DNA from 4 places in the Paenibacillus sp. MAHUQ-45 genome. Region 3 is predicted to be linked to each of the others. Evidence: riboswitches for the same ligand, from Rfam matches in the RefSeq annotation. Region 3 holds a riboswitch; each other region holds the start of a gene.
What was found. Region 3 has a riboswitch for cyclic di-AMP ahead of AC3Y23_RS25795 (hypothetical protein). Riboswitches for the same ligand answer to the same signal wherever they lie in the genome.
Positions count from the first base shown of each region.

Region 1: another riboswitch for cyclic di-AMP. It lies ahead of AC3Y23_RS28615 (C40 family peptidase); the one in region 3 lies ahead of AC3Y23_RS25795 (hypothetical protein).
Region 2: another riboswitch for cyclic di-AMP. It lies ahead of AC3Y23_RS23510 (APC family permease); the one in region 3 lies ahead of AC3Y23_RS25795 (hypothetical protein).
Region 4: another riboswitch for cyclic di-AMP. It lies ahead of AC3Y23_RS15155 (TrkH family potassium uptake protein); the one in region 3 lies ahead of AC3Y23_RS25795 (hypothetical protein).

Region 1 is NZ_JBYUPV010000024.1:15,473-20,345, forward strand. Features, by position in the region: gene AC3Y23_RS28605 (GNAT family N-acetyltransferase) at 112-597, opposite strand; gene AC3Y23_RS28610 (C40 family peptidase) at 798-1,292, opposite strand; cyclic di-AMP (ydaO/yuaA leader) riboswitch at 1,297-1,438, opposite strand; gene AC3Y23_RS28615 (C40 family peptidase) at 1,819-2,301, opposite strand; cyclic di-AMP (ydaO/yuaA leader) riboswitch at 2,305-2,442, opposite strand; gene AC3Y23_RS28620 (hypothetical protein) at 2,651-3,478, opposite strand; gene AC3Y23_RS28625 (M1 family metallopeptidase) at 3,490-4,873, opposite strand, start outside.
Region 2 is NZ_JBYUPV010000013.1:38,896-43,768, reverse strand. Features, by position in the region: gene AC3Y23_RS23520 (DsbA family protein) at 119-835, shown strand; gene AC3Y23_RS23515 (disulfide oxidoreductase) at 837-1,283, shown strand; cyclic di-AMP (ydaO/yuaA leader) riboswitch at 1,498-1,655, shown strand; gene AC3Y23_RS23510 (APC family permease) at 1,781-3,598, shown strand; gene AC3Y23_RS23505 (ABC transporter ATP-binding protein) at 4,151-4,873, shown strand, end outside.
Region 3 is NZ_JBYUPV010000016.1:24,406-29,278, forward strand. Features, by position in the region: gene kdpA (potassium-transporting ATPase subunit KdpA) at 1-1,417, opposite strand, end outside; gene kdpF (K(+)-transporting ATPase subunit F) at 1,476-1,553, opposite strand; gene AC3Y23_RS25795 (hypothetical protein) at 1,679-2,098, opposite strand; cyclic di-AMP (ydaO/yuaA leader) riboswitch at 2,304-2,492, opposite strand; gene AC3Y23_RS25800 (hypothetical protein) at 2,489-2,788, opposite strand; gene AC3Y23_RS25805 (GerAB/ArcD/ProY family transporter) at 2,999-4,093, opposite strand; gene AC3Y23_RS25810 (hypothetical protein) at 4,097-4,345, opposite strand; gene AC3Y23_RS25815 (Ger(x)C family spore germination protein) at 4,348-4,873, opposite strand, start outside.
Region 4 is NZ_JBYUPV010000006.1:147,923-152,795, reverse strand. Features, by position in the region: gene AC3Y23_RS15160 (potassium channel family protein) at 1-553, opposite strand, end outside; gene AC3Y23_RS15155 (TrkH family potassium uptake protein) at 568-1,905, opposite strand; cyclic di-AMP (ydaO/yuaA leader) riboswitch at 2,017-2,194, opposite strand; gene AC3Y23_RS15150 (GntR family transcriptional regulator) at 2,460-2,843, shown strand; gene AC3Y23_RS15145 (ABC transporter ATP-binding protein) at 2,843-3,574, shown strand; gene AC3Y23_RS15140 (hypothetical protein) at 3,571-4,873, shown strand, end outside.

The sequences.
Region 1 (4,873 bases), on a different contig from region 3:
CTATGTAAGCTGCTTCCTACATTATAGCGGAAGGTGAAGCGTTATCATAGCATTTGTGGCAAAAAAATGAACGACTAAGCGATACTTGCCTAAAGTTCCTGTAACAGAGCATCATTTCTCATAGACCATACAATAAAATGGTTTACTTCCAGTAGGTGTCATTCGTTCATAAGTGTCTGTAATGGTAAAGCCGCTTTTTTGATAAGTACGAATGGCTCGCTGATTCCAGGTCAGCACCTCCAGATCAACCTCCCGCTCAGGATAGCGCCGAACTGCAGCCTGGACAATGGCCCGGACAAAGTATTGGCCCATTCCGTGACCACAGAGCTCTGGACGCATACCGACCCCCAGGCGTACCACACCTTCCATTGGGAACAGCTGTGCGAAGCCACAGAGATCGCCCTCATCGTTAAGTACAGACACATATTGCTGGCTTCGCAGCTGTGGATCGCCAAACTCAATACCAAGCTCCTCCATCTGCTTCCAAGGCATCCAGCCATATATATTGTAAGGAGGCTCATAGCTCCAGTGGCAGATGTCTTCGGCATGACTGGTCTCCATCGGTACCACATGGAATGTAACAGGTGAATGAATCATAGGGTCGTGAGACCTCCTTTCCATAGGGCAATGCTCTATAATTTAATTATATACAAAAGTCATAAGATCAGGCGCAGGAAGTCAGGAATTTGTTGTTTGATGAATTTCAGAAGGGGTAATGAAGAGTAACAGAGATGACAAAAAAGCCCTTCTCCAGATTTCAGTGAAATCGGGAAAAGGACTTACGTATGACTTATAAATTATTGTACATCGTCAAAATCTTGAGAGTCCGTGGCAAGCGCCTGATAAGCATCTGTGCTCATAATGCGTTTGGCACCCACATAACGACTAACATAATAGCTCTCACTCAGTGAGCTGATTGTTACACCGCGAGAGGATGAAGCATGGGCAAATTTGCCTTCGCCGACATAAACGCCAACGTGGGAAATGCCTTTACCACTAGTATTGAAGAATACCAGGTCGCCTGCTCTCAGTTCGTCACGGGACACCGTGGAGCCCATCTGATATTGGGAACCGGATTGGTGTGGCAGGTCAATGCCGATCTTGTTGAAGACATACATTGTAAAACCGGAGCAATCAAATCCGCTTGTAGATGTGCCACCAGATACGTACTTGGTACCAATAGCCTTGTCAATCACCTTATCCATCTTGGAATCGGCGAAAGCGCTTCCTGCTCCAACAGCTGTAAGCATCATAGAAAAGCCTAGTACTGCCGCTGCCAATTTCTTCTTCAAAAGTGTAAACCCCTTCCAATGCCTACGAGGTTAGCTTAAGGGTTCGGTTGAAGGTCCCCTATGACCCCTCTCTGAACAGGAGGTCAATTCACCCAAAGTGGTTCCCCCGTTTCCCTAATAGTTAGGGAACTCGGCATATACTGTTGATTAGAATTAGACTGCTATATGAATACATGACAAAACCTTATAAAAAGGTGACTCAATAATTACAAAAATGTTACTAAAAACTCACTGCGCTAATTGTAACAAACACAGCGTCGCTTGGCAATCATTTATAGCATATTTGTGCGCAAAAAATGTGATTTTAAGAGCGGATTCTCCCTAGTAACGCTAAAAATAGAGAACAAAACAAAATTTCCATAATTTATTGAGTTTTTTGGCGTAAAGATGATTCATCTGCTCTCTAAAGGTGTATACGTATACTATAAAATAGGAAAAACCCGGAAATCGATGATGATAACCATCAAGACTCCGGGCATAGCATAGATATGAAGTTAAATGGAATGTTCGTAGTACAGAGGTTAGTTTAGTCGTAGGCAACCGATTTATAAGCAGTTGTGCTCATGACTCGTTTGGCACCGATGTAGCGATCAGCCCAGTATTTCTGACTCAGTGAGCTAATAATGACACCGTGTGAAGACGATGATTGAGCAAATTTACCATTGCCGACGAAGATGCCTACATGAGATACACCGTTGCCAAGTGTGTTGAAGAATACGAGGTCTCCGGGCCGCATTTGACTGCGAGAGACGGAGGTACCTGCGTTATATTGCGATTGGGATGTGCGCGGCAACGAAATGCCGATGCTTTTGTATACATATGTAGTGAATCCAGAACAATCAAATCCGGCTGTGCTTGTCCCTCCAGTTTTATAGGAGGTTCCGAGGGTTTTTGTGATGACCGTGTCCATTTTGGAATCTGCTGAAGCACTGTTGGTTCCGATTCCGATGGCGAGGGCCAGGCCCAGTGTGGCTGTAACAATGATTTTCTTAAAATTCTGTCTGTTCAAAAGATGTACTCCTTCCAAGGCCTGCGAGGTTAGCTTAAGGGTTCGGTAGAAGGTCCCCTATGATCCCTCTCTTACGAGATCAATTCACCCAAAATATGGTTCCCCCACTTCCCGGTGCAAGGAATTCGGCGTTTTATGCACCCAAAGTGACGTATCGACATGATATAAACGAAGTTATTAAGAAATGCCTGCAAAAGATTACAAAGTTGTTACTAGTAGTACAGAAGCCATTGTATCAAACCCGTAACCATTTTGCAAATCGCGCTGCTGAGGATGACCAAAAAGAGTCGCCGCTCCTGTTTAACCAGGAACAGTGACTCTTCTAAATATGCCCTAAGGGGCGGAATTATTATGGAAATGCTTTACTTCTCCATAGGTCATATTGGGCCGCAATGCCCCACAATTTGAACAGTGTAGACGGGAGTGGAAGGAGTTGGCGGATTAGGAGTGCAGGTAGGCCTGGGAAGTAAATAATCCCTAAGACGTAGATCACCAAGAGCAGCAGACTGCCTGCTCCCAGCACGAGCGATACCCCAATTGCGGTGAGGAAGCACCGCAGGGCGATCAGCAGGGAGGAGAACATACCGGTCCCGGCCGTATAGCCGAATTGCATGTACAAGAGCAGCAAGCGGATAACGTATACGTAGGCGAACCAAGCCAGAACATAGGGAATGCCGTTCAGTAGCACCTTATAATCCATTAAAGACGAGAGCAGCAGTGTATATATCTTGGGTGCGAACCAGTAGACAGGCAGGAGGGAGAGTAACCACTCTACCAGGCTGAAGATCAGCACAGACAGACCATGCTTTTTCATGCCGGGAAAAAAGAACAGGCCGCGTTCTCCTGAGCGCTCCTGATGCAACTCATGCAGTAGACCCGCCCGGATCAACGGGGAAATGAGCAGTCGCAGCACGGTCAACCCCAATAACAGCCACAACCAGCGCTGTATAGCAGGGTCGGAGGTAAGGCTATGCTGGCCCTCGATGTAGAATAGCAGTCGGCCCATTCCGCTGCCTCCCGCGTTGTGGTCGGGGTAGCGCAGGAGGACTGATACTACGGCCTCCCGTACGAAACCATATATAAAATAGCCCCAGAGTAGCCGGTAGATGAATAGCAGGATCAGAATATAAGTTTGCTCCTTCATACTTTGCCAGCCGCGAATAATTGATGTTTTCAAGCCCATTCACCTCACCAGACCAGAGTTCCAAGCACAGTTTCAAGCAGTTTCGACAATGTTAGCGTCCAGCGGGAGAGGGTATCCGGCTTGATCTCCGCCAGCCTGAAATTGTTGATATGTTTGTTCTCCAGCAGCAGGGTGTGCTGGGGATCGATCTCTGCCGACAGTAGCGGGGAGCTGGAGAATAACTGGAACGATGTATTCTTTTTGCTCCCATTCCAGACTCGCTCCACGGTGTGGCCATCAGAGAAGGTAAATCTAATGGGGACATTAGCGTAGTGACTGCCCCTGTTGCTTACCTTTACGATGGATTCGTAGCCTTGGCCGGTGCCAGTATTTTCTTTGGTGTGCATCTGGATGTCGTCTATCGAGAAGTCAGGGGCTCCACCGTCGTAGATGTAAAGATCGAAATAGCTTTGCCATGATTTCTTGGTCACGTTCTCTACAACCTTTTGAAAGTCACGGGTAGAGGGATGACGGAACCGGTACTTATTCGCATAGGTGGACAGGATGGTATCCATAGTTTTAGTACCGACCTGCCGTTCGATGTCTTTCAGTACCAATTTGCCGCGGATGTACACATTTTGTGTGTAAGAGTCTGCTCCGCTGTATCTCCAGGTTTCCAGTGTGAGGGCCTCCGGAGAGGTTACCAGGCTGGCCTGAATGGGCAGATTGGCCATTACACCATACTCTTGCTCCATAAGGCGGTCTTCAGCATAGGAGGTGAAGCTCTCGTCCAGCCAGGCTTCCTCAAACTCGTTGCTGGCCATCATGCCATAGAAATATTGATGACCTATCTCGTGAACGACTGTTCGTTCCAATGAGGTGTCTGGAGAGGCCTCGGAAGCGCCGAAGGCCGTAATCAGTGTCGGATATTCCATTCCCCCAGCCCCGTTGGCGCCCTTGGGCGGAACTACTATTGAAAGAGTGGAATAAGGATATGGCCCGTACCATTTACTGAAGGCGCTTAGAGCAGCCTTAGCAGCTTGGAAATAACGCTCCTTAAGATCTTTATGCAGTGGATCCAGATATAGCTTGATTCGCACGCCGGGAACCTCTGGTGTGGAGAAGGCCTCTTCGGCAACCACAAAATCAGGGGAGGCAGCCCAGGCAAAATCATGAACGTCGTCAGCGTAGAATTGGTAAATTTTCTGATTCTGCTTCAATTTAGCGGTCTTCACCGGGAATCCGGTGGCAGCGACGGTATATTCGGGAGGCACAGTTATCGTCACATTGTATATGCCAAAATCACTGTAGAATTCCGATGTCCCGTGGTATTGGTGCAGATTCCAGCCTTCCTGGCCCACTCCGCGGGTTCCGGCGGGCTCATAGGCACTAATCTTGGGAAACCATTGCCCGGCCATAACGAAGTCCCCTGAGATCCCCATCCGGGCG
Region 2 (4,873 bases), on a different contig from region 3:
TGCCAAAGAGAGTTCTTTAATTATATAATTTTAAAATATTATACTACGCCCGTCCACAAAGGACAGAAAGGAACGATCCTTGAGCAAACCTAAGAAGAAGAGTCCAGCGGCTTCTCAGATGAGCAATCAGAAGAGAAACCGCGACGAACAAGAAAAACAGAAACAGACGAACAGAATGTTTGTTATTGGTACGATTGCCTTTGTAGTCATTATTTTTGTAGTCCTATTTATGATGGCAGCGAAGGATTCTTCCTCCACCACTACAGCGGCAGAACCAACGAGCTTCAATTACAGTGAGCTGCCTAGACTGGGTAAAGAGGATGCGCCGGTCAAAATTGTAGAGTTTGGAGACTTCAAATGTCCCGCTTGTGCCCAATTCACGGGGTTAATCAAACCGCAAATCGTGAAGGAACTGGTTGAGCCAGGAAAAGCCTCTTTTTATTTTGTGAATATGGCCTTTATCGGTCCTGATTCCGAAACAGCTTCACTCGCCGCTCTGTCCATTTATCATCAGAATGCCGATGAGTTCTGGAAGTTCTTTGATGCTGTATATGCAAATCAAGGAGATGAGAATGCCAAGTGGGCTACTGAGGATTATCTGGTAGGCTTAGCTGAGAAGGAAAAGCTGAACATTGATTTGGAGCTGCTACGTAAGGATATTAAGGAACGTACGTATTATGACGAGTTGCAAAGAGACATCAAGACAGCTTCCGACGCAGGGGTTAATAATACGCCAACCATCTTCATTAATGGCGTGAAGTCCGCAGAACCGTTTAACTTTGACGCCATTTCGGCGGAAGTAAATACTGCAGCCAAAGCGGCGGAGGCCAAGTGAAATGAATAAATTCTCCCTATTTTGCCGCCGTAACGCTCTTTACCTGGCCTGGTTTGTGTCAGTGGTGGCCGTGGCAGGCAGCCTTTATTTAAGCGAGGTTCTAAAGTATGAGCCCTGTAAGCTCTGCTGGTTCCAGCGCATCTTTATGTATCCTCAGTTATTTCTGCTAGGGATCGCTACGTACCGGGGAGACAAGCGCATTATTCCTTATGTGTTGCCGCTGAGCATTATTGGGGGAAGCATTTCACTGTATCACTATGCAGAACAGAAGATTCCTGCTCTAAGTAAGATTATTCCCTGCACAGTGGGAGTACCTTGTAACAAAGATTATTTGAATTATTTTGGTTTTATCACCATTCCGTTTATGGCGCTTATCGCCTTTACTTTGATCACGATTTTGCTCTGGTTCGGCCGCAAGCCGCTGGAGCAGGAAACAGAAGAAGCATAAGCAAGTACAACCAATAAATATTCCCTGCTGTTTCGTCACAAATAACGTAAAAATGTTATAAAAACACGGGCTGAAGGGATAATAGAAGAGAATGAAAGAGCGGACAGTTCCCGATATAAAATTTGCGGGTTTTGAATGTTTTTTCATTCTTTTTTCATTTTTTTCACCGCTTTACTGGATGCACTTTGTAGACTAATATTAGACCTTGTGAGAAGTTGAATATGCGCTGAATTTTCCTAGGAAAAACGGGGGAACCAATCTTGGCAGAGCGTTGCCAAAGGGGTGAATCGGAACGGGCCTATACGGCCGAACCGTAGGGCTACCACAGCCCGAATCCGCCAGCTAACCTCGTAAGCAAAGGTGGGATAATGACCATGCCCCAGGCATGCGGATCATTTCCGTATGCTTGTTTTTGTGCCTGCATTTATGAAATCCACCCGTGAAAACGGCGCACGGTATGACCGATTCAACTCACAAAGAGAGGAACTGTTTCTACAATGGTAAGCAAAGTAAAACGACTTTTGATCGGACGTCCGATGAAATCCAACGAACTCGATCATGAAAAGTTATCCAAGGTGAAAGCACTGGCTGTTCTGTCTTCAGATGCGCTCTCGTCTGTGGCCTACGGAACGGAACAAATTCTGATTGTACTGGTCGCTGCAGGGTTCACCGCGATCTGGTACTCACTGCCAATTGCACTTGCCGTATTGGGCCTGCTGGCGATTCTGATTTTATCTTACCGGCAGACGATCTTTGCTTATCCACAAGGCGGCGGTGCTTATATCGTAGCTAAGAACAATCTAGGCGTTCCGACCGGGCTTTTGGCTGGCGGCTCTTTGTTAGTGGATTACATTCTAACGGTTGCAGTAAGTGCTTCAGCAGGTACAGATGCGATTACATCGGCTTTTCCAAGCTTGCATGGTCATACCGTTCTTATTGCAGTTACCGTAATTATCATTCTAACGATACTTAATCTACGCGGTGTAACCGAATCCGCATCCTTTATCGCTGTTCCGGTATACCTGTTTGTTATTTCCATTTTCGTCTTAATTATTTCAGGGGTTATAAAATATGCTACGGGCGGTGCTCATGCTCATGTTCCCGAGATCGGGACGGCGGTATCCAATGTCAGCTTGTTCTTGCTCCTGAAGGCGTTTAGCTCCGGCTGTTCAGCATTGACGGGGGTCGAGGCAGTATCTAACGCGATTCCGAACTTTAAAGCGCCTGCTGAGAAAAATGCGGCAAAAACCCTGATGGCCATGGGCATCATTCTGGGGATCATGTTCACGGGCATAACCGTCCTGGCTTACTGGTATGGCATTGTGCCTGACGAGAAAGCTACTGTTGTATCCCAGATCACGGAATCCACCTTTGGACGCGGTGTGCTGTATTTCTTCATTCAAGGGATTACCGCTGTTATATTGTTCCTGGCAGCGAATACCGCTTACTCAGCGTTCCCGCTGCTTGCCTGCATGTTCGCTAAAGACAAATACATGCCGCATGCGTTCATGGTCCGTGGTGACCGGCTCGGTTTCTCGAATGGGATTATTTTCCTCGGTGTGATGTCTGCACTCTTGGTAGCGGCATTTCACGGGAATACAGAAGGATTGATCCCGCTGTATGCTGTCGGTGTGTTCATTCCGTTTACACTGTCGCAGCTCGGCATGATGGTTCGCTGGTATAAATTGAAGCCGACAGGCTGGAAAAGTAAATTTGCTGTCAATACCATCGGCATGCTGACGACATTGACGATTACGCTTATTTTTATCATCACCAAATTCTCCAGTGTGTGGATGGCCTTTATCTTCCTGCCAATTGTAATGTTCGTGTTCTACCGCATACATGGTCACTACATGAATACAGCGGATCAGCTGCGTATCTGTCTCGACAAAGATAAACCAGTTATTAAAGGAAGCACCGTGGTTGTGCCGGTAGCTGGCGTTACTCGTGCCGTTCTGCATTCGCTCAGCTACGCCAAGTCGTTAACGGATAATGTGGTTGCTGTGTACGTCGGCTTTGATGAAGAGGAGATTCACCGGATGGAGCAGAAGTGGGAAGAATGGAATCCGGGTGTGCGGTTGATCGTCCTGCGCTCCAGGTACCGTAGCATTATCCGCCCGCTGCTTAAGTTCATCGATACCGTGGAGTGGAAGACCGCTTCAACGGATCATATCACGATCTTGATTCCGCAGTTCATTACGAAGCATTGGTGGCAGGCTCTGTTGCACAATCAGACCAGTTTTCTGATTCGTTCCTACTTAATGAACCAAAAGGATGTTGTGGTCGCCACAGTACCTTATCATTTGAACAAATAGCTCGGAAGTAGTTGTACTCTATAAGAGAAGTCGCGATGCGGCTTCTTTTTTATTTTGTATTGTTTGTGTCAAAGAGCGCTAACCGTGCAGAATTTTTAATATTTATGTTGACATGGATAATGAGAATCAATATCATTTAAAAGAGTTAAGATAAGAGGGAATGACTCTAGAATATGAGGGAAGTGCATACAAGGGGGATCTTGAATATTTGCATTAAAAAGAAATAAAGCTGGCAGTACAAAGCTGGCGATGGCGAGTTTAGCAGCTCTGATGCTGATCTGGATGGATCTGCTGAAGTTTTTCGTCATTAGGATATTGTACATATTTCATATATTTGCGATAATGAGAATGATTCTTGTTATTACTCATTAACGAGACAAGTCGTTGAACGGCTTCATCTCAGGATTCGAATTCTATAGATTATACCAATATATAGTGGCTGTAATCGGCGCACCTTATTATTTATACTTATTAGTCAAGTCAAGAGCTTAATATACTATGCAAATCCAATAATAACGGGCATCCCCCGAAAAACTACAGGGAGTGAAGATCATGTCAGAACGTTTGAATACAGAACAGCTAAGTATCGGGTACTCGGAAGCCACTATCGTCAAGGGATTGAACTTGACACTTCCAACAGGGAAAATAACAGCGCTGGTTGGGGCTAACGGCTCCGGGAAGTCGACGATTCTAAAGACGATGGCACGGATCATGAAGCCGAAGAGCGGCAGTGTAATGCTGGACGGCAAATCCATTCATAATCTCTCCACCAAAGAAGTAGCTCGTCAGCTGGCGATTTTGCCACAGAATCCAACAGCACCAGACGGACTTACCGTAGCGGAATTGGTCAGCTACGGACGTTATCCGCATCAGAAGGGCTTTGGTACATTGACACCGGAAGATCGTGCGATTATCTCTAATGCGATCACTGAGACCGGTATGGCGGACTTCCATGACCGCCCGATTGATCGTCTCTCCGGGGGACAACGTCAGCGGGCTTGGATTGCCATGGCATTGGCTCAAGAGACAGATATCCTGTTCCTGGATGAACCGACAACGTTCCTTGATATGGCGCATCAATTGGAAGTGCTGCAATTGCTGCAAAAGCTGAATGAAGAGAAGGGCCGTACCATCATCATGGTGGTTCACGATTTGAACCATGCTTCCCGCTACGCTCAGCATATGGTGGCGATCAAGTCCGGTACAGTGATTAGCGAAGGAGCACCCGTTGACGTAATGACCCCACCGGTCTTGCGTGAAGTATTCGGAATCGAG
Region 3 (4,873 bases):
GTCCCTCAAATCCAGATCCATTATTCGCGGCCGAAGAGACATATTCATATAACACCTGGGTCAGGCCATGAAAGCCCGGATTGGTAATTGAGCCTTTGCCCAGCTCGGTCAGGAAGGCCCCCGCGGTCGGTACCAGGATTATGAGCGGGTGAATCAGGATCGCGATAGCGATTAGCTTCATCTCCCTGGCTTCGATCTTCCTTCCGAGGAATTCCGGAGTTCTGCCGACCATAAGTCCACTCAGGAAAACACCCATAATCGCATACATCAGCATATTAATCAGCCCGACACCCTTGCCGCCAAACACATTATTCAGCATCATGAGCGCCAGCGGTGTAATTCCGCCGAGCGGTGTCAGCGTGTCATGCATATTGTTAACACTGCCTGTGGTCGCCGCGGTTGTCACCGTAGTGAACAGGGAGGATTGCGGTATACCAAAACGAACCTCCTTGCCTTCCATACTGCCCTGCGAGGAATCGATACCGAAGGCGTTAATCGCCGGATTCCCACGGGTCTCAGCATAATAGTTCAGTCCCAGCAGCAGCACGAAGAGCGTCATCATCGCGGTAAAAATCACCCAGCCCTGACGTTTGTTTTTGGCAAACAAGCCATACGTATATGGCAGAGCCGCAGGCAGCATCCACATCGAGAGAATTTCCAGCACGTTCGTAAGCGGACTTGGATTCTCGAAAGGATGAGAGGAGTTGGCCCCGAAGAAGCCACCACCGTTCGTCCCAAGATGTTTGATCGATTCCAGCGAAGCCACAGGCCCTATCGCAATATGCTGCACCTGGCCCTCAAGTGTAGTGACCTCAAGCGTCGGCTTCAGCGTCTGCGGCACATGCAGGCCGACCAGAATCAGCGATACCAGCAATGCGAGAGGCAGAAAGATCCGCACATGTGCTTTTACAAAGTCTTCAAAAAAGTTCCCCACCAACTCCCGCCCCGTGATCCCTCTGACAAAAGCGATCGCCACAGAGAAGCCGCTGGCAGCAGAGGTGAACATCATCATCGTAATCACAGCCATTTGCGAGAAATACGACAGGCCGGTCTCTCCGCTGTAATGCTGCAGATTCGTGTTCGTCATAAAGCTGATGACCGTATTGAACGTAAGCGTCTGCTCCATATCTGCGATTCCATTCGGGTTAAGCGGCAGTCCCTGCTGCACCCGCAAAATGATATAACTGAAGGCTACCAGCACGATATTTGTTAAAATAAAGCTGAGCGCATATTTCTTCCAGGACATTCCTTCGCGCTTCTTCAGCCCAATGAGGCGATAGATGCCATTCTCTGTACGACCAAACCATTTATCCGTACGGTTAGGCTCACCTGAAAATACATGATATACATAGGTGCCCACTGGCTTCACCAGAAGCAGCAGGATTACGATCACAACGACCATTTGCAGAATGCCCATGAATGTCCCTCCTTAGCAAGGCTTCTATTTCTGTTCTTATTTCTCGCGTTAGATATAGCTAAAATTTCTCCGGGTTAATCAGCGCATAGACCAGATAGATGAACAGCAGCAAGGTCACAGCAATAATCACAATCACCGCTCATTCCCCCCTGCATCCTCGACTACACCTGAACACCATTGTACAAATCCATAGAACAAGCCGTACGTAACGGCCAGTGCGGCGATCATATACAGATCCAGCATCGTTTCCAGCCCCTTTTGTTATCCCTGATCACAGGAAGTTTGGTCCACTAAAAAAACGGCATCCCCGCTGTGGGAATAGATGACATAACTTGCGCCCAGTCTTGTATAGACCAATCTGGGGTTCAAGGAAGTGGTAATTACAAAGATGGGCTGTGTTGTCCAGGCCCGGCACATTTGGATGTAACGACAACACAGCGGGAAACTGCTCTCGAACAAATACACCTTGCCTACAGGAAAGGATGGACGAAACCACGTTTTCTGATGGCGAGTATCTACTAAAACAGTGTTCTCAACTCCCAATTCCTCTAAACGGGTCTTTTCCTCTTGATTGTTCGTTAGTCCAGCTACCTGAATGCCTCTGAATTTCAATATCTTGATAAAATGCTCGCCAGCCTTTGTAGGTGCGCATACCAGCACATATTCCATCTGATCCGCCATATCTCTTATCCCCTCCTGCTCTTGCACAACAACAAGGAGGCAACGAAAATCTCCGAAAGGAACGTGACCTATCGTCATTTTCGGGCACAGCCGTGTGTGGCTGTGTCACGTCACCAGACGCTGCCTTACAAGCGTTTTGCTTATAAAAGCACAGCAAAAAACCACAAAGGATCTCCTCTGTGGCTCGCTAACGGTCACATTGCACTCATCCTCTCTCCATACGCTTACGAGGTTAGCTGACGGATTCGGGCGGTGAGAGTCGCCCTACCCATACAGATGCATGACTAGCTGCATCCATACAGGATTCACCCCATAACCGGCTTCCGACTCTCACATCGGCTGCCGATTGTTGGTTCCCCCGCTTTCCTTGACGGAAATTAAGCGGATCAACTATTCGGTTGTGGTTGAAACAGATGTAATCATACTCTCATGCAGGAATTCTTGTAAAACGCCAAGGATGCCAAAATAATGCATAAAGAAAACCCTTTTCATATTGGGTAGCGTTTTCTTAATGTTCAATCTCTCTATTTCTCCTATTTTCACGTTTTTGTCACGATTATCGAATTTTTTATATATTTCGGGGTTGTTTTTCCCAAAAGCGCGGAACTCCAAGATTTTGACACGTCTTCCGCTCAAATACGAAAAGAGGGGCTTGAGGAAGATAAATGCCTCATAACGGCTAATAAACATGCTTTTAGTCCACTTTCTTTCCCTTGGTTGCCGGAATTCCGTGGATAGACGGTACTATGAAATAATTTCTCTTTTTACAAAAGGAAGTCGTGCGGCGTATGATTCGGATTACGATTACACATGTATCCGGGAACGACAACAGGTTCAGAACTGGAACGCCCAGCGCCTATTATTCCATTCTGTAAACCGTGAATAGAAATACAGCCCAGCTTACTGTTGGAACATCTCCTTACTTCTGAATTTGTACACCATATAAAGCATCAGCGGAAGGACTAGCGCACAGGTGAAATCCCAGAAGATATAATAGTCGACAATATAATCGAAATATACGGTATTGGTCGTGATCGCAAACGCCAAACCAAAGACGAGCATGCCGCCAGGAATCGACAACGGACGATAATCACGCAACTTGAAGAGCTGAGCGGTCCCGAGCAGGAAAGCATAGAAGTCCAGAATAGTCTTGAAAAATGTCGATAAAATCCAATTGATAGCCAGTATGGCCTCCACTCGCTGTAGAAAATTCCCCACGTTGATTTTTTGTGCGGCAGCATAGGTAGTATAGAGATAGCTGGAGGCCAGATTCGGTCCAATCACCAGCAGGGCCAGCAGAATAATAGAGCAGATAGCCATCCCTCCAAGGAAAACCCCGATCAAATAATCTCTTTCCGTAGTCTTGCTGGTAACTACATAGGGAAGAAACATCAGCACAGCATTCAGTTCACAGAACGTGAAGGTACTGCTGTATAATGAACCATGTGTAATGGCCCGAAGTCCCTCACCCATTATAGGTTGGAGTCTGGATAATTCGGCCTGGGGAAGCAGCAGAAAGAACAGGGCCAGAAACAAAAAGATATACAGTGGGAAAAAAGTCTCTCCCGACCGGGCAATAGCTTCCAGTCCACTCTTGGTCCCCCACACCAACGTAATGATCATCATGAAGTGAATCGCATTGATGGGCGTCTCCGTAAAAATCTGCGTAGTGAGAAAATCACCGGCTTCCCGAAGCAGCATCGCGGTAGTGACCAAATAGTAGTACAGGTAAAATAAAGAAATCAACCCCCCAATCCATCTCCCCAAGAGGCGCCGGTTGTATTGAATAATCGTCAGCTTGGGAAACAGGCGGCTGAACCGGTACAGAAACCAGGCAATCGGCCATCCGATCAAGAGGCCTATTCCTCCGGAGATCCATCCATCTTGTTTAGCCGCGGATATCGTGAGTGAGGGCAGAATCAACAACATATCGCCAATAATAAAGTAGATGACCAGCACAGCAAGTTGTCTGGAGCTGATTCTCCCATTTTCCATGCCTCAATCATCCTTTACCTGTAGAATGTACTCCATCCATCGATACAAAGGTTTGTAGATCAGCTCAGGAACCCGCATCGGACTAGGTGTCTGGATTCCTTTTAAAGCCACAATACTGACGATTGCCCCGGCAACCAGCATGACTATGAAAATTAATGTTTCACGCGCCCAGCCTTTCTTAATCAAGGGAGGGAGCTCGAAAGCAGCGATGGCAAGGGAACAAAAACCGACGACAATGGTCGTAAGAGTCATGTCTATTTCTCCTTCATCCGGCGCTCAATCGAATTAGCAATCATGCCAGTGTTACGAATATGAGCATCCACCTTGTACACCACTTTTAGATGGGGGAATTCATCATCCCACTGTGACTCTAACTTCTTCCACAGCTTGGGGTAGGCATTATAAATCACCTGTCCAAAACCGAAAACATCGACTTTATAACGGCGCTGGACTGCTTCAACCGATTGCCTCATCAAATCCTCAAGATCCTGTTCTCCAGCAACTTGCAGCTGTTCTAGCACCATTGGATCATTGATGTTCAGACTGCACTCCAATTCCCCGATGTTGCTTTCCACTTTGGCGCTGATCTCAATGACAGGTTTACCCGCCTCCAGGCGGCTTTTCATTTCCGTGTGTGAACGGATAATTTCAAGACTGATATACTTGCCATCCGGACATTTCAAATGCCCTGCTGTGCTGCTAACCGTGTTCCTAATATAGTTATAGCCTTTACCTTCATCTTTGGTCATCCATCCAATCAGCTTGTCATTGCGGAAGACT
Region 4 (4,873 bases), on a different contig from region 3:
CGCTCTCCCTGTTGATGGCAATGATGCTGCACCCGTATTTGGCGCGGGTATTGAGCTGGGACAGACTCTTGCCGTCCATACAGGATGGCACATTCATCTCGACAATTTTATAATCCTTGGATATTTCGATATAATCCAGCAGATTGGGCGTCACCAACTGGTGGGCCACCCGAACTCCCATATCCCGCTCCGGGAAAATCACCCGGTCCACGCCCAGTTTGCTCAAGGCACGTCCATGAAGAATAGATATGGCCTTGGCGACCACCTGCTTAACGCCAAGCTCCTTCAACAGAATGGCAGTCAGAATACTGCGCTCCATATTATCGCCAATAGCTACAATCCCGCAGTCGAAATTCCTAACACCCAGTGAACGCAAAATCCCCTCGTCCGTGGCATCCGCCATCACCGCATGGGTGAGCTTGTCGCTCATTTCCTCCACCCGTTCTTCCAGATGGTCCACTCCGAGCACCTCATAGCCCATATCCATCAGCTCAAGCGCCAGACTTGAACCGAAACGTCCCAGCCCAATTACTACAAATTGCTGTGGTTTCATCTCCCGTTAACTCCTTATCCAATAATCATTTTGCCTTCCGGATATTGATACAATGGTTTACCTTGTTTTGGGCCGAGTGCATAGGCCAGCGTCAATAGTCCCAGCCTGCCGGCGAACATGGTGAGGCAGATGAGAATTTTGCCAACCAGCGACAGCTCCGGAGTCAACCCCATGCTCAGCCCCACGGTCGCGAAAGCCGATGTCGTCTCGAACAGAATCTCCAGAAAGTCCCGTTCCTCGGTCGTCGAGAGCACCATGGATACAGAGACAATCAGCAGCAGAGCGAGCAAAGTAATGGTCAGTGCTTTGAACACCCGCTCCTGCGCCAGCCGGTAACGGAAGAATACAATATCCTCACGCCCGCGCAGCATGGAGATTACAGCGCCGATCATGATCGTGAAGGTCGTTGTTTTGATCCCGCCCCCAGTAGAACCGGGAGAAGCACCGATGAACATCAGAATTACGATGAAAAATTGCGAAGCCTGGCGCAACCCGGAAATATCCAGCGTATTCGCCCCGGCCGTACGCGGTGTGACCGACTGGAAGAATGCAGCCAGTATTTTACCGCCAATATTCAAGGAGCCCATGCTCCGGGGATTCGTAAATTCAAACACAAAAATGACGAGCGTCCCTGCCAGTATCAGCGCTGCAGTTGTAGACAGTACCACCTTGCTATGCAGCGACAGCCTGCGCTTGCGCCGATAATCAATAAGATCAGCGAGTACGATAAACCCAAGGCCACCGGTGACAATCAGGAACATCACAATCAGATTCACTACAGGATCATTGACATAGCCCATCAGGCTGCGGTAATGCCCGAACAGGTCAAAACCTGCATTGTTGAACATGGAAATAGAATGGAATAGTCCAAAATAAATCGCCTTGCCGAGCGGCATATCAAACGCCCAGCGTATCGACAGCAGCAGCGCTGCGCTCCCCTCGATCATGAGTGAATAGATCAGCACCCGGCGGATGAGCCGTACGATCCCTTCCATTGAGCTCTGATTCATGGCCTCCTGCAGGATGAGCCGATCGCGCAGCGAGATTTTCCGCTTTAAGACCAAAGCAAAGAGTGTTGCCATCGTCATGAAGCCCAGGCCACCAACCTGAATCAGGATCATAATAACGGTCTGTCCGAAAAGGGAGAAATACGTGCCAGTGTCCACAACTGCTAGACCCGTAACACAGGTAGCGGAAGTTGCTGTAAACAGCGCATCTATAAAGTTCAATGAATGTCCACTCCGGCTGGCAGCCGGAAGCATCAGCAGCAGTGTGCCAATCAGGATAATCGCTGCAAAACCGAGCACCAGCGTCTGGGGTGGAGAAAGCTTAAAAATGGTGAAACGGTTCAACTTAGGGAATGGCGGGGCCAAATCCTCACCTCTCACTATATAAATTGACGGTGTATTCCGTTAGATGCCAAACAAAAAAAGCACTGGAACACCAATGCCTCTCCCCTTGGTCCCTGCAGTGTTCTGAAGCCTACGAGGTTAGCTGACGGATTCGGGCGACTGCAGACTGCCCTATTCGTTCCCGGAACGAAATTCACCCCTGAAGATTGGCAGGCAAACCTACGTCTGCTTGCGCCTTTCTCTTCTTATGGTTCCCCCGTTTTCAATTGAAATTCGGCTTATATCTAATTGCATTCAAATTATATACGTTCTGTCCTGACATCACAAAGACACTATTAAGTATATTTGGATAAAATAATGTCTTAAAGAGAGACCGCGAATGCAGGGGACCCAGTTCTCATTCCTTTTCCGTGACTTGCCTGTAATTGCATCGTTTTTCACGGTTTCAAGGATATATAGAACTTTTAATCCTTGAAATTGTATGGTGAGGAATGATACACTACACACAACAAGTGTATGACCCATACCCATACACATTTTTTTAGGGGGAAGACATGGAAGAATCTTTGGAGCTGCTACCGCAGCAATTTCATATCAATCCCTCGCGTCCCATTTATGAACAATTCGTCGAAGCCATCCGAGGCCGGATTGTTACCGGACTTATCCCACCTGGCTCGCGTCTGCCATCTGTGAGGGATTTGGCAGCCGATCGGAGCGTGAATCCGACTACAGCTGCAAGAACCTATCAGGAGCTGGAGCGGATGGGCCTGATCGTCACCTATCGTGGACAGGGTACCTTTGTTACGAGAGATGAGGTCATCATCGAGGAGGCCCGCAAAGATATGATCCTGGAGGCCGTGCGGCAATTTAAAGCTGTGGGTGCCAGCCTGGGGCTGACAGCAGAGCAGATGCTACAATTTGATAAGGAGGAATCTTGATGCGTACGAATAACGATATTTCATCACTGCCAGAATACCCGGCAGCCGTCCAATGTCAGAACCTAACGCTTCGCGTGAGGAAAAAGACACTTTTGGACGACGTAAGCTTTCATATTCCCCGGGGTAGTATCACGGGACTGCTTGGCCCCAACGGTGCGGGCAAGTCTACCTTATTACGCCTGATTACTGGACTCGCTGCACCAGACTCCGGCTCCGTGAAGATCTTCGGTGAACCTGCTGGGGTAGAGCGTCTAGGACAGTTATCCCTGTTGCCGGATCGCAGCAATCTGCCCGGCTGGCTGACCGTACAACGCTGGCTCCACTTTGCCGAAGGTATTTATCCCGATTGGGACAATGTGAAGGCAGAGCAGCTAATGGGGCAGCTCTCCGTCAAGAGAGAATCCCGCATCTCGACCTTGTCACGCGGGGAAGAAGCCCGGCTGCAGCTGCTGACCTGCCTGTCCCGCAAAGCTCCGCTAGTTATACTCGATGAACCCTTCACTGGTGTGGACCTCATTTCCAGAGAGGAAATTGCATCCACAGTTGTGCGAGAGATGGCTGATGGTGAGCGTACCTTTTTGATTGCTACACATGATATCCGGGAGATGGAGCTGCTGTTTGATCGTCTAATCTTGATCGGTGGCGGACGGATTCATGGTATTGAGGATGTAGAGCAGCTTCGCCAGTCTGGTCTTTCCGTTGAATCACGTTACAGGGAAGTGTTCGCATGACAGCGCTTAGAGCGTTAACAGACCTGGAGTACAGTCGCTATAATCCTTTTAAATGGGGCCGAAAATCTTTTTGGGGAATCACTGTAGCTCTATTTATTCTGCTCGTAAGCATCGGATGGTATCTCTTTCATAGTAGACAACCTTCTCTGCAGGCTCCGTTTACAGCAGGCACCATTTTTATAGTAGGAATCATCATGTATCTTTCTGCAGTCGACATGCTGTTGTTCACAGCTCATGGCAGCCGGGAGTGGATTCTGAATTTCCCACACCCTCGGAAGCTACTGCTGTATGCCAAGGCGATAAGCCTGTTTAGACATGGACTGTATCTCGGTTCCATCGTTATCACCTCTAATATCGGACTGTATGTGCTCTTCAGCCTGACGGGACACTATGGGTACTTTCCGTTTAAAGATCTTGTCCTAACATTAGTCGCTCATGCACTGTTTACGGCCTCCATCCTTCCGCTCGCCATTGTATGCGGACTGCTGGCAGGAACCATTCTTATGGGCTGGAAACTGCTGCTGCTCATCCCCTTTTCATTATTATGGCTGTCGCCGTTGATGGCTTTGGCTACGTACTTAAATTCTGCTGCTTTGAACGGTGCGCAATTACAGTCCCTGAAACCGTCCTATATACTGCTGTATTCGCTAGGTATTCTGCTGATTGGCTGGCCTCTAAGCTATATGCTGATCCAATGGATTGCTAAGGCTGGTCTCGAAAGAATGAGTGAGATCCGCTACAATTTCTTGGCAGTACAGCTTCCGGTTGTTAAAGAGCAGAACACCGTGAAGTCGTACCGGTATTCTTCCGGATTCCGGGCACTGTATCAACTGGAGCGCAGCCGTCTGCAACATTTTGAAGCATTAATACCCATTAAAGTGATCAAGGGAGTTGTTCTTGCTGGATCTTTTATCTTGTTCTACCTGTTTCCAAGAGACGATCAGTTTGTAATCACTCTGACCAAGCTGCAATTTATCGTGCCTGTAGTGGCAGCTTCCGTATGGCTCATGTGCAAGAGTGGGGTGGAACACAAGCAACTAAATTGGCGACTCTCTTTTCCACAACCCAGACTTCTGCTTATGGCCTCCAATATCGCCGCAACAATGGTCACCGTCCTTCGAATCCATCTGATGATGGGCATAGCAACTCTAGCCGGAATTGGAGCATCTCTCGCAGGGGGTAGAATACATCTTGCTGATGTGACGAATTATCTGCATTGGTTCGCATATATCGTCTTGACGTCAACACTGTTGCTCACCCTGTCTCTCTGTCTGCTGCAAATCAGCTACTATCTAATGA